4 regions of the Paenibacillus sp. MABNR03 genome follow, and region 1 is predicted to be linked to each of the others. Evidence: riboswitches for the same ligand, from Rfam matches in the RefSeq annotation. Region 1 holds a riboswitch; each other region holds the start of a gene.
The links. Region 1 has a riboswitch for thiamine pyrophosphate ahead of AAIH57_RS24700 (ABC transporter substrate-binding protein). Riboswitches for the same ligand answer to the same signal wherever they lie in the genome.
Positions count from the first base shown of each region.

Region 2: it holds a riboswitch for thiamine pyrophosphate, as region 1 does, so the genes downstream of both, AAIH57_RS09530 (ABC transporter ATP-binding protein) here and AAIH57_RS24700 (ABC transporter substrate-binding protein) in region 1, are expected to answer to the same signal.
Region 3: it holds a riboswitch for thiamine pyrophosphate, as region 1 does, so the genes downstream of both, thiC (phosphomethylpyrimidine synthase ThiC) here and AAIH57_RS24700 (ABC transporter substrate-binding protein) in region 1, are expected to answer to the same signal.
Region 4: it holds a riboswitch for thiamine pyrophosphate, as region 1 does, so the genes downstream of both, AAIH57_RS08235 (thiamine phosphate synthase) here and AAIH57_RS24700 (ABC transporter substrate-binding protein) in region 1, are expected to answer to the same signal.

Region 1 is NZ_JBCIYR010000006.1:97,495-100,618, forward strand. Features, by position in the region: gene AAIH57_RS24690 (ABC transporter permease) at 1-424, opposite strand, end outside; gene AAIH57_RS24695 (MTH1187 family thiamine-binding protein) at 424-714, opposite strand; gene AAIH57_RS24700 (ABC transporter substrate-binding protein) at 749-1,789, opposite strand; TPP riboswitch at 2,103-2,215, opposite strand; gene AAIH57_RS24705 (phospholipase D-like domain-containing protein) at 2,700-3,124, shown strand, end outside.
Region 2 is NZ_JBCIYR010000002.1:172,525-175,648, forward strand. Features, by position in the region: gene AAIH57_RS09525 (ABC transporter permease) at 1-526, opposite strand, end outside; gene AAIH57_RS09530 (ABC transporter ATP-binding protein) at 513-1,274, opposite strand; TPP riboswitch at 1,444-1,546, opposite strand; gene hisC (histidinol-phosphate transaminase) at 1,652-2,773, opposite strand; gene AAIH57_RS09540 (ATP-binding cassette domain-containing protein) at 2,798-3,124, opposite strand, start outside.
Region 3 is NZ_JBCIYR010000009.1:64,092-67,215, reverse strand. Features, by position in the region: gene AAIH57_RS27265 (IclR family transcriptional regulator) at 1-680, shown strand, start outside; TPP riboswitch at 807-920, shown strand; gene thiC (phosphomethylpyrimidine synthase ThiC) at 1,322-3,082, shown strand.
Region 4 is NZ_JBCIYR010000001.1:1,961,427-1,964,550, reverse strand. Features, by position in the region: gene AAIH57_RS08240 (ABC-F family ATP-binding cassette domain-containing protein) at 1-1,152, shown strand, start outside; TPP riboswitch at 1,266-1,375, shown strand; gene AAIH57_RS08235 (thiamine phosphate synthase) at 1,579-2,247, shown strand; gene thiO (glycine oxidase ThiO) at 2,269-3,124, shown strand, end outside.

The sequences.
Region 1 (3,124 bases):
GACCATCCATGGCAGCAACAGCAACGGGGAAGAAGCAGACCAGGATAATGGTAATCAGCTTGGGCAGCAGCCCGAATCCGAACCAGATCAGCAAGAGCGGAGCGAGCGCGATGGTAGGTATATTTTGACTAAGGATAAGTAATGGATAGAGGGCTGATTTCAGGAATGGAATCAGATGCAGCACCATCGCAATCAGCAGTCCTACCAGTGTGCCCGCCGCGAAGCCGATCAACGTGAGCTGAATGGTCGCCCATGCATGCATGCCGAGCCGTTCTGCCTGGGATGCCGCTTCATGCGCGATGTCGGAAGGTGCCGGCAGCATCCATTTTTCAATGTGAAACAGGGACACCGCGCCCTGCCATATCGCTATAAAGAGAATAACCGCCACAATGGGCGGCCATACACTTTTGAAATAGGTATGCATTAGCGATACTTCTCCGTCAGGGTATCCATGCTGAAGCCGTTCGGGCTATGGGCAATTTTGATCTGGGAGATGATGCTTGGACTGCCAGCCTCCACGAGCACCTCGTGCATTTTGCGGACAACTTCGAGCAGTTCCTCCAGTTCTCCCTCCATCGTGGTGTCGAGCGGGTTGACCTGGTATTTCAAACCGGATTGCTGAATAACTTCAATGGCACGATCCACGTAAGGGTATGAATTTTCACCATTTGGCGTTTTGGGAATGACCTGAATGCTAAGCAGTGTGCTTGCCATGAGAGATCACGGCTCCTTTCGGGTTAGTTGTATTTTATTGAGGTAAAAATTCGTTCGTATACGCCTTGGATACATCAATCTGCTCATCGAGCAGTTTTTTGTCGAACATCCAGTCCGTGTAATTTTGCCATACTTCCTGTTTCTGCTCACCCCAGCGCGGAGCATCGTCCTTGTACTTAGGGCTGAGCCATTTTTGGCTTGCCAGGACAAGGTCCTTATCCAGATCCGGTACAGCCTTGATCAGAATGTCCGCAGCTTCTTCGGGATGATCAATAGCGTATTGGTACCCCTCGGAAGTGGCCTTCATAAACGCCTTAACCAGCTCGGGGTCGTTCTGAATGGTCTGTTCGTTCGTAACGAGTACAGGGGTGTAATAGTCCAGCGCGTCGGAATAATCCTTCACATACAGCATGTCGATGGGTTCTCCGCGCAGCTCGGCTTCAATTCCGGTCCAGGCGTAGAAAATCCAGGCAAAATCAATGTCCCGTTTCACTGCGGTAAAAAAGTCGGCATCGCCCATATTAATATTTTTCACTTTGGACACATCGGCGCCTTCGCCTTCCATGATGGATTGCATGACTGCTTCTTCCACAGGGGAACCCCAGCCGCCATAGGATTTGCCTTCAAAATCTTTGGGTGATTTAATGTTTCGGTCCGCCGGAGCGGCGAAACCGGACGTATTATGCTGAATGACGGCTGCAATGGAGACAAGCGGAACGTCCTGTGTACGGGCTTGTGTTACACTCTCCTGATAACTTACGCCAAAAGGCACTTCGTTCGACGCAACCATCGTATCCGCGCCCCCAGCACCCGGCTGCACAATCTCAACATTCAAGCCTTCCGCTTGGTAGAAACCTTGATCCACGGCGGCATACAGACCAGTGTGGTTTGTATTTGGGGTCCAGTCGAGCACGACTTTGACATCCTTCAGTGCTGCGCTATCCCCTTCATTGGTGTTTTCAGTGTTGCTGCTGCCGTTCTGTCCTGTGGGTGCTGCCTCCTGGCTGCCGCATGCAGCGACGGTGACCAGTGTCACACACAAGAGCAGGAGGCCGATCATTTTCCGCCATCTCATCTTGATTTCTCTCCTTCAGTTGTCCGGCCAGTGGCACGGGGTACTCCTTGGCTTCATATCCAAGCATGGTGCATAAATCCTTCGATTTATACCAGCTATGATCCGGATGGCATCCTTTTTTATACAAAAAGAAATTAAGAAAAATGTCTTATCCATGTAAAAAAAGAAGCCAGACCGATTTGGCGGCACTTTTTCTTGCAATATCAGTAAGTCAGCTTCGAAGCTTAATCTTTCTGATAACATCAAAAAAAGCGCCCCGAAATCCGGGACGCGTGCAGGCGTTAGAGAGGTGGCGTACAGCACATGGCTGGGCCTATTCAATATACTCCGATTCCTACGCTGGCATGATCCAGATCAGGTCTAAGGGTTAGTATCTTCGTGGGATACACTCTCAGCCGGCCAATTCCGACTCCCCTGGGAAACTATGAAGTTACGGGCATTACTAGGTGTAATTATAGGCCAGCGGGTGGAACGTGTCCAGTCAGGAACTGGATGGGATACGTAAATAATTATCGTGGCGAATAATATAAGGCGATCTGGCTTAGTGCAAAAGCATCGGATAGTGGGCCATAGCCTAAGTGCTGAGGATCTGGAAGGTTTCCAACAAAAACTTGGATCAAATCCGATGTTTGATATCTCGTCGCATAAGGGCTGCTTTCCCTATTTCAGCGATCAGCTTTTGATCGTTTGACCTTGACCGGGGTCGCTTGATTCATTTAAATAACATAATTTAGATACAAAAGGAGATAGTACTGCTATACAAATAATTATTTTTTACATAAAAATGGGGGCGTACTGAATGATCCTTAAAATCATATTCGCAATTATTCTGTCCTATTGTATCTACGTTTTTTTCACAGCTTACCTTTTATTTTTGGTTCCGTCTCCAACTACTATTGAAAATACGGATATGCAAAAATCGGTAACAGAAGGAAGTACAACAGATCGCGTATTACTCTTGGAGGACGGCTTTCAATCCGGTCAGGTGAGAATCCAGACCATTCGAGAGGCGAAAACAAGCATCGACGTGGCTTATTACTCCATCCAAAAGGGAAAAACATCTCAACTCTTTTTTGCTGCTTTATTCGATGCAGCTGATCGGGGTGTGCATGTTCGAATCATTTTAGACGGGATTTTTCACAGCATGCGCGGAGAATTGCGTGATATTCCAGATGCCATTGCAGCTCACCCCAATGTGGAGTTAAGGTATTATGAACCACTCCACATATTTATGCCATGGACATGGCATAACCGTCTGCATGACAAGATCCTTCTTGTCGACAACACATATGGCATCATTGGCGGCCAAAATATTGGTGATAAATACATGGCATT
Region 2 (3,124 bases), on a different contig from region 1:
GTACCTGTAGCTTGCGGAACAGATCCCACTTGCTTGCTCCCATGGTCATCAGCAGTTCGCGCTGTTCCGGGTCGCCTTGACGGAGACCATCATAGGTGCTGACCACAATCGGAAAGAAAGCGATCAGAAACACCACAGCGACTTTGCTCCAGAGTGTGTAGCCAAACCACAGAATGAATACAGGAGACAGGGCGATCAGTGGAATCGTCTGGCTGATTACGATGAAGGGATACAGCGCCTTTTCAATCGAACGGCTGAGGTGCATGCCAGCGGCCAGTGCGCTTCCGGCAACGATGGACAAGCCGAAGCCAACTGCTACCTCCATCAATGTGGCAGGCAGATGGGTTCCCAGGAGCAAATGCCTATGCTCAACTAGAGAACTCGCTATTGATGTAGGTGCAGGGATAATGAAAGAAGGGACCCAGCCCAATCGCACGATGCATTCCCAGCCAGCCAGCATCAGGAGGAGAAGCACAGCGAACAGGGCATAGCGGGCAAACCATCTGCTGACGTTAAAGCTTCGCATGTAGTTGTTCCTCCAACCGTTGTCGCATCTGTATAAGATCGGGATCGTAGACCATGTCCGAGTGTCTCGGACGGGGCAGAGGCACCGTGATGTCCAGCAGCTGCCGACCGCCAGGAGTCAGAAGGACAATCCGGTCACTTAATAACAGGGCTTCTTCGATATCATGCGTGATGAACAGCACCGTTTTGCCGAGGCTTTCCCACAATTCTAGCAGCCAGCGATGCATCTCCCGCTTGGTCATGGCGTCAAGCGCGCCAAAGGGTTCGTCCAGCAGCATCAGCTGTCCTCCTGTCAACAACGTGCGAAGCAGGGCAACCCGCTGCTTCATGCCGCCGGACAGTTCGTCCGGGTAGGCATGCTCATAGCCGGATAAGCCGAATCTGTCGAGTCCGGCCATAATGTCAGCGCGCAGCTTCACCTTGTCCTGCTTCCTCGGGGCAAGCTCCGAGGGAAGCAGGCAGTTCTCCATAACCGTCCGCCAGGATAACAGCAAATCCTTCTGCGGCATGTAGGCGACTCGACCAAGTCGCTGTCCTGGCGGCACCCCAGCAATTTCGATCGTGCCGTCTGTCGGTTCAAGCAAGCCTGCCAGCAGCTTGAAGAGTGTACTCTTGCCCGACCCGCTGGAGCCGATCAGCGAGACGAATTCTCCCTTTTTTACACACATCGACACATTGGAGAGCACGGGGGAATGTCTCTGATCCGGAAAAGTAAAGGTCATGTTGTCAATCTGTACATCGTTGCTCATTTGGTTTCTTGACCCCCTTGGAATAAAAACTGCCTGAAAGGAAATGCACGTTATTTGCGATCTGTATGTAAGTAAACGCGAAAAAGCCCGCCCATTTCCGGAGAAATGAGTGGGCCTGTTAAGTTCAACCGATATTCATGTTCATATGAATATGAAAAAATCCGTTAACTGAAAGTCCGCTCCACTTCCCTCCGCTGGTATGATCCAGATCAGGTTCAAAGGGTCCGAATACATTCATTCGTCTCAGCCGCAAGGCTCCCCTAGTGCAATCGTTCAAGATATGCAGTTGTGTACACAGCATATATCACATTCCCGCGAGATGTAAAGAGGGCGGCTTAAAAGAAGTGTGCGTAAAGAAGTTAGGAAAGTGACCTATTCTAATTGTTTGAATGTAACAGTGAATCAAGCTCACCGATCAGACGGGCAATCTGTTCAGGTGTGCCAATCGTAATCCGAAGCCAGGAAGGCATGCCGAATTCGGCACCGCCGCGGACAGAGATGCCTCTGTTTAACAATTCTTTGGTAATCGGGCCACTATCCTGCAACAGATCCACCATCATGAAATTCGTTTCGGAAGGGATGTAGGGTAACTTCCAATGATCAAAGGACTGCATTAACGTTTCCCGTCCCTGACGATTGTAGTGCAGGCAATGAGAAACAAATTCATGATCATCCAGGCTGGCTGAAGCAGCGGCTTGGGAGGTGGCCGTCAAACTGATGGGCAGCTTGACCCGGTTAATGCCTTCAATGATGCTTTCATTCCCGATGCCATATCCAATTCGCAGGCCGGCAAGTCCATATATTTTGGAGAAGGTTCGCAAAATAATCAGATTATTATACTGCTCCAGCAGCTTAACCGTATCAGGATAATCTTCACTTTCCGCAAATTCATAATACGCTTCGTCCAGGACAACCACGACATGGGAGGGCACATGTTCGAGTAAACCAAGCAGGGCATCTGCCGTGAAAATGGTTCCGGTTGGATTATTCGGATTGCACAGCCAGATGATTCGGGTAGAAGCATTGATCCGCTGCCGGAATTGCTCCAGGTCCAGTGAATGGTTGACCAAAGGCACTTCATGAATAACCCCGCCTGCCAGCAGCGTAGCGCCCTTATACCAGTTAAAGGAGGGGACCGGAATGAGTGATTCCTCGCCGGGATTAAGAAAGGCTTGGGCGGTAAGGGTTAGGAGCTCGAATGATCCACTGCCAAATACCAGTTGGGAGCTACGCACACCCAGACGTTCCGCAAGTTTGTCACGCAGCAGTTGGCTGGAACCGTCGGGGTATTGAGCCAGAAGATCGGAGCTCAGCGATCTGACTGCTTCCGCTGCCAGGGGAGAAGAGCCAAACGGATTCTCGTTCGCTGCAAGTCGATCTACACTTTCCAGTCCCAATTCCCGCCGGATCTGTTCCATGGATTTGGCAGGTGTATAAGCCGGAATTTGATTTAACAGATCTTTAACAGGAGGAGAGGGAACGGTTGAGAGGGATTGCATAATCATACCTTCTTTCCAGTGGAATTAGATCGAGAATGATATCTGTTTCTGGGCTATCTGCTGTGGTGTCTCTTGTGGAGGAGTCAACAAGCGATTTAGAATAAGATTTTCAAAATGAGCAAACCCGCTGTCCCGAACACGTGGACGCTCCAGCGTAATTCGGGTATCCATCGTTATATGACCATCCTCGATTAACAGTACCCTGTCAGCCAGCGCAACCGCCTCACTGACATCATGAGTGACCAGAATGACAGTCAGATCTTCTTCTACCCACAAGCGTTCGATTAATTGCTGCATCTCAATTCGGGTCAATGCATCCAATGCACCCAGCGGTTCATCCAGCAGCAGTAA
Region 3 (3,124 bases), on a different contig from region 1:
CCACCCGCAGTGATCTGGGACTCACGGAAATTGCCAGCCAGATTGGTTTGCACAAAAGTACAGTTCACCGTCTGATGGCTACACTGGAGGAGCGGGGATTCGTTATTCGTGATGCTGCCACAGAGAAATACCGACTCGGTATTCGAATCTGGGAGCTGTCTGCCCATATGTCCCGCAGTGATGATCCGGCCATATTGCTGCTTCCTGCGATGGAGCGGCTCAGAGATCGTCTGGGAGAGACCGTCAGTCTGTATCTTCGGGATGGCAGTGAACGGATACGAATTCAGGCCGTCCAGAGTGATCAGGCAATCCGCCGTGTGGCTCCGGTCGGCGTGCGGCTTCCCTTATCTGTAGGAGCATCCAGCAAGGTGCTAATGGCATTTGCGACGGAGGAGGACCGGGAGGAATTGATGAATAGCCCGGAATGGCCGGTATTTATCGATCCTGAGGTTTATCTGGCCCAGATGGGAGATATTCGGGAGAATGGATATGCAACCAGCTACGAGGAACGGGAGCCTGGAGCGGCTGCAGTATCCGTACCGATTATGGACCGTAAGGGAAATATCGCTGCTGCACTTTCGGTATCCGGACCCGTTAGCCGTCTGTCCCAGGAAACTTTGCATGAATATGCACCTGTGCTGAAGGAAGCGGCTGCGCAGATGGGCCTCATGTTGTCCTGATTTTGAATACAGTGGAAGATAAAGGGTTGTTTTTCTGATGGACTTGCGCTAGTCTGTAATGGACGGCCCGGCGGGGCTGGAATGATGAATTGAATATGGAACTGCGGTACGTATACCGCAACTTGTTAACGTTACTGGGGGAGTCCGAATTGTCCGGACTGAGACGGAATCGCATGAGATTCCGGACCCTTTGCACCTGATCTGGATCATACCAGCGTAGGGAAGTAATCGGCGATATAACCACGAACACCTGCATAATACTGCCTTTGGCATGTCTCCACTTGAGGGAGCATGGCATCAGGCTTGTTATGGGTGATGGACATGAGCCGGTTCCCTCGGGAACCGGCTTTTTTTATATACAGTGAACAGGCGAACGTCCGCTGCAAAGAAGGATTACATCTCCTGATGTGCGGGCCTGCGAGAATGGGGTTTAGTCCAGTCATTCAATAGCCTGTCAGCTTAATCTGCTGTAATGTCCTCTTTTCCGAAGTGTGGTCGCTCTTTCTTACCTATGCGTGGATGATTGGGCTGGGTGCGCAAGCCAACAAACGGACTAATCAATCCATGGGACCACCAACGAGGAGGAAGAGGTAGCGATGAGTACGGACAACAGAACAACGGGACAGAACCATTCAGAGCATATGTTGGAAAAGGAAACAGGGGCGGCCGGGCGGGTTCAGCCATTTCCCGGCAGCCGCAAAGTGTACATTCAGGGCTCACGTCCGGACATTGCTGTACCGGAGCGTGAAATTGCCCTTCATGACACGAATACTCCCCAAGGGGTGGAGCATAACGAGCCGCTGCGTGTCTACGATACGAGCGGCCCCATGACCGATCCCGGATTCCATGCGGATATCCGGGCAGGTCTGCCAGCTCTGCGTACACGCTGGATTACAGAGCGGAATGACGTTGAGGCATACCAGGGACGCACCGTCAAACCGGAGGATAACGGTTTGAAACCTGGAGGGAAGAGAGCCGGAGCTGAAGAGTACCCGGGCTTGCGCGGCAAACCGCTGCGTGCACAATCCGGACGATGTGTCACCCAGATGCACTATGCGAGAAAGGGCATCATTACACCGGAGATGGAATTTGCAGCCATTCGTGAGGGAGTGGAGCCGGAATTTGTGCGGCAGGAGCTGGCGAGCGGCAGAGCCATTTTGCCGTCAAATATTAATCATCCCGAGAGTGAGCCGATGCTGATCGGGCGCCATTTTCACGTAAAGATCAACGCGAATATCGGCAATTCGGCCGTTTCCTCTTCGATCGAAGAAGAGGTGGAGAAGATGACCTGGGCGGTTCGCTGGGGATCGGACACGGTGATGGATCTCTCTACGGGCAAGGACATTCATACCACCCGGGAATGGATCATCCGCAATTCGCCTGTACCGATTGGAACAGTGCCGCTCTATCAGGCGCTGGAGAAGGTGAATGGCGAAGCCGAGGCCCTGACCTGGGAACTTTATCGTGACACGCTTATTGAGCAGGCAGAGCAGGGAGTGGATTACTTTACGATCCACGCAGGCGTGCTGCTGCGTTATATCCCGATGACGGCCAAACGGATGACAGGGATTGTTTCCAGAGGCGGCTCCATTATGGCGGCATGGTGCCTTGCACATCATCAGGAGAATTTTTTGTACACCCACTTTGAAGAAATCTGTGAAATCATGAAAAGGTATGATGTGGCCTTCTCTCTCGGAGATGGACTCCGCCCAGGCAGCATTTATGATGCCAATGACGAAGCGCAGATGGCTGAACTTGCTACGCTCGGTGAACTGACGCAGATCGCGTGGAAGCATGATGTGCAGGTGATGATTGAAGGGCCGGGACATGTGCCGATGCACAAGATCAAGGAGAATGTCGACCTCCAGATGGAGATCTGCAAGGAGGCGCCGTTCTATACACTCGGACCGCTGACGACAGATATCGCACCGGGCTATGACCATATTACCTCAGCCATTGGGGCGGCGATGATCGGCTGGTTTGGAACGTCCATGCTCTGCTATGTGACGCCCAAGGAACATCTGGGCCTGCCGAACAAGGATGATGTGCGGGAGGGAGTTATTGCCTATAAGATTGCTGCACATGCCGCGGATCTGGCCAAAGGCCATCCCCGTGCACAGCGCCGGGATGACGCACTGTCGAAGGCCCGCTTTGAATTCCGCTGGCGGGACCAGTTCAACCTGTCACTGGATCCGGAGCGTGCGCTGTCCTACCATGATGAGACGCTGCCGGCTGAAGGGGCCAAGGAAGCCCATTTCTGTTCCATGTGTGGACCGAAGTTTTGCAGCATGCGCATCACCCAGGATATTCGTGCCTTTGCCGCAGACAAAGGGCTGTCCGAGAATGAGGCTGTGGCGGCTGGAATGCAGGAGAAGGCTGTGGAATACCGAACCCGATCCTAGGCGACGTTACAGCGCAATCTGGGCGGTCTAGAATGTATAAAA
Region 4 (3,124 bases), on a different contig from region 1:
GATTTTTATCTGATTGATGTAAAAGTGGAAGAAATGGCAAATGGTCTCGGTTTGTCCGCGATCGGACTTGATCGTGACGTTGCTGCGCTAAGTGGTGGCCAACGGACCAAAGTACTGCTCGCCAAACTGTTGTTGGAAAAACCGACAGCTCTTCTGCTGGATGAGCCAACTAACTATCTGGATGTCGAGCACATTGAATGGTTGACGCGTTATTTGAAAGACTACCCATATGCGTTTATCCTGATCTCGCATGACACGGAGTTCATGAATGAAGTGGTAAACGTCATTTATCATTTGGAATTCGCCAAACTGACGCGTTATGCAGCCAACTATAACAAATTTCTCGAAATGGCGGATATGCAGAAAGCACAGCACATTGATGCTTATGAAAAACAGCAGGAATATATTAAGAAACAGGAAGATTTCATCCAGCGCAACAAGGCACGTGCCTCGACTTCTGGACGTGCCAAGAGCCGTGAGAAGCAGCTAGGCAAGATTGAGCGAATTGATCGCCCGGATGAAGCAGCGAAACCAACATTCAACTTCAAAGATGCGCGTGCGAGCAGCAAAACGGTATTCGAAGGAATTGATTTTGAGATTGGTTATTCCTACCCATTGCTGCCTAAAATGACAATGACCATAGAACGAGGCGAGAAAATAGCCATCGTTGGATGTAATGGTGTAGGTAAGTCGACACTTCTTAAAACCATATTGGGCAAAATACCGCCGATTAGTGGTAAGACGTTCTTGGGGGATTACCTGGAAACAGCTTATTTTGAACAGGAAGTCCGTGCCGGAAATATTACGCCTATTGAAGACGTGTGGAATGAGTTCTCCCATTTGACACAGAACGAAGTAAGGGGCCACCTGGCCCGCTGTGGTTTGAAAAATGAGCATATCACCCGTCCGCTGAGTGCGCTTAGTGGGGGAGAACAGGCGAAAGTCCGATTGTGCAAGCTCTTGATGCGGGAAAGCAACTGGATTTTGTTTGATGAACCGACTAATCACTTGGATGTGACTGCAAAAGCAGAGCTTAAACGAGCTTTGCAAGAGTTTAAAGGAACAGTTTTGCTCGTTTCCCATGAGCCTGAATTTTATCAGGATTGGGTAACAAAGACATGGGATGTTGAGGCATGGTCCGAGAAAAACTAGCAATTGAGCAGATGGGGAAGAGCTTCTCAAACGAAACAGTTCATTAACAACATAAAAGAAAAAATGAACGGTGACAAAAAAAGGTGTCTATGGTAACATAGGCTACAACTTCATATGAACACTGGGGGGGCCGCACGTTGCGGCTGAGATGGAATGATGCGATTCCGGACCCTTTGCACCTGATCTGGGTTATACCAGCGTAGGGAAGTGGCGCGTTTCAGTGAATGACATGGGCAAGCAAATTCGATTGTTGTAGCGAATGTGAGTGCCCACATGTACAAAGCATGCAGATATTATGTATAGATTACAGCTATGATCCAATAGCTTGTAACATGTGCAAATGGCATGTAACGGTCATTAACTAACAGGACTTGACTTCGCGGCCACTCCCCTACGGGAGTGGCTTTTTTTGTTGTACATATTGCTATGGAGAGGAGACGAACCCACACGACAAACTCTCATAAACATGTGAATTCACGTTCATTTGAACTGCATGCAGTTTCACCAGGTACAGGTGATAAACAACGTTTTGTAAAAACTGCCAAAGAGGTATGGCCATCTTTTGACTATATACACATTCGGGAGAAGCACTTATCGGATGGACAGAAGATGGAGTGGGCGTATAGCTTGCACGACGAGGGAATCCCTATGGAGCGTATTGTCATCAATGGTCTGAATGAGCTGAATAAACATCAATGCATACAAGGAGTTCATTGGAGTCAATACGACTTGGCCAGTGCTGACAGTTCTTCTTTAAATACAACCAATCGACTTCGGCTCGGCGTATCTGTTCATTCTCTAAGTGAAGCAAAGGAAGCTGAAGAACGAGGTGCGGATTATCTCTTTTATGGCCACGTGTTTTCTTCTGGCAGCAAACCAGGGTTCAAGCCGAGAGGACTATCCGCGCTAAACGAGGTATGTTCAGCGGTTTCGATTCCGATTATTGCCATTGGCGGCATTGAACCAGCAAATATTAATGCTGTGCGTGCGGCAGGGGCAAGTGGAGTTGCCGTAATATCATCATTATGGGCGAGTGAAAATCCGAAGGTAGCAGGAGCTGCCTTGCGGCAGGCAATTGAACGCTGGAGAACTTAGCCGAATCAAGGAGATGAATGGATGAGCGAAGAAGCAAGAAGTCGCAGTCGAAGTGGAAGTCTGTACAGAACTGGAACAGCCTATTCGAGCCAAATACGCGGAGAAATCCGGGGCAAGCTTCATGCGGAAACCATTGTAGTGGGCGGCGGCGTTATTGGTTGTGCCATAGCGTATGAGCTGGCTTCACAGGGCAAGGAAGTGATACTGGTTGAGCGTTCACGTATTGCAGGAGGAACGTCTTGTGCAGCAGCCGGAATGCTGGCTTCGGACAGCGAGGAATTCCATTCCCCAGTCTTGACCAAACTGGCACATGAAAGCAAAGCGCTGCTTTACCAGCAAACAGAACACATTAGTGCACTCAGTGGAATTGACATTGGCCTGCAGCAGCATGGATTTATTACACCATTTCGTCAGGAAAACGAAATGAACAATTATAGAGACAAGAGAAGCGGTGATTTGACAACAGAGCATGTGTGGTGGGATCGTTCCATTCTTCAACATCGAGCCCCATGGATCAGTGAAGAAGCGCACGGAGCTCTGTACAGACCGTCAGAAAGTGAGGTTCTCCCTGTCAATCTGGCGCGTGCCTACGCCAGGGCTGCTCAAACGCTGGGAGCTAAAGTTATAGAAGGTGTGCAGAATGTAAGGCTGAATGTGGAAGCGAATAGAGTGCAGGGCGTGGACACGTCCATTGGAATAATGACGTGTAAGCATGTCATTATTGCAGCTGGTCTCCAGGGAGGAGAACTGATAAAACAGGCAGGTCTGAATCTGCCGGTTCTCCCGGTGAAGGGCGAAATTGCTGCAGTCCGGTTTGCAGATCATGACACAGGTTACAGACCGGACAAGACAGTCTATGCAGATAATGTGTATATTG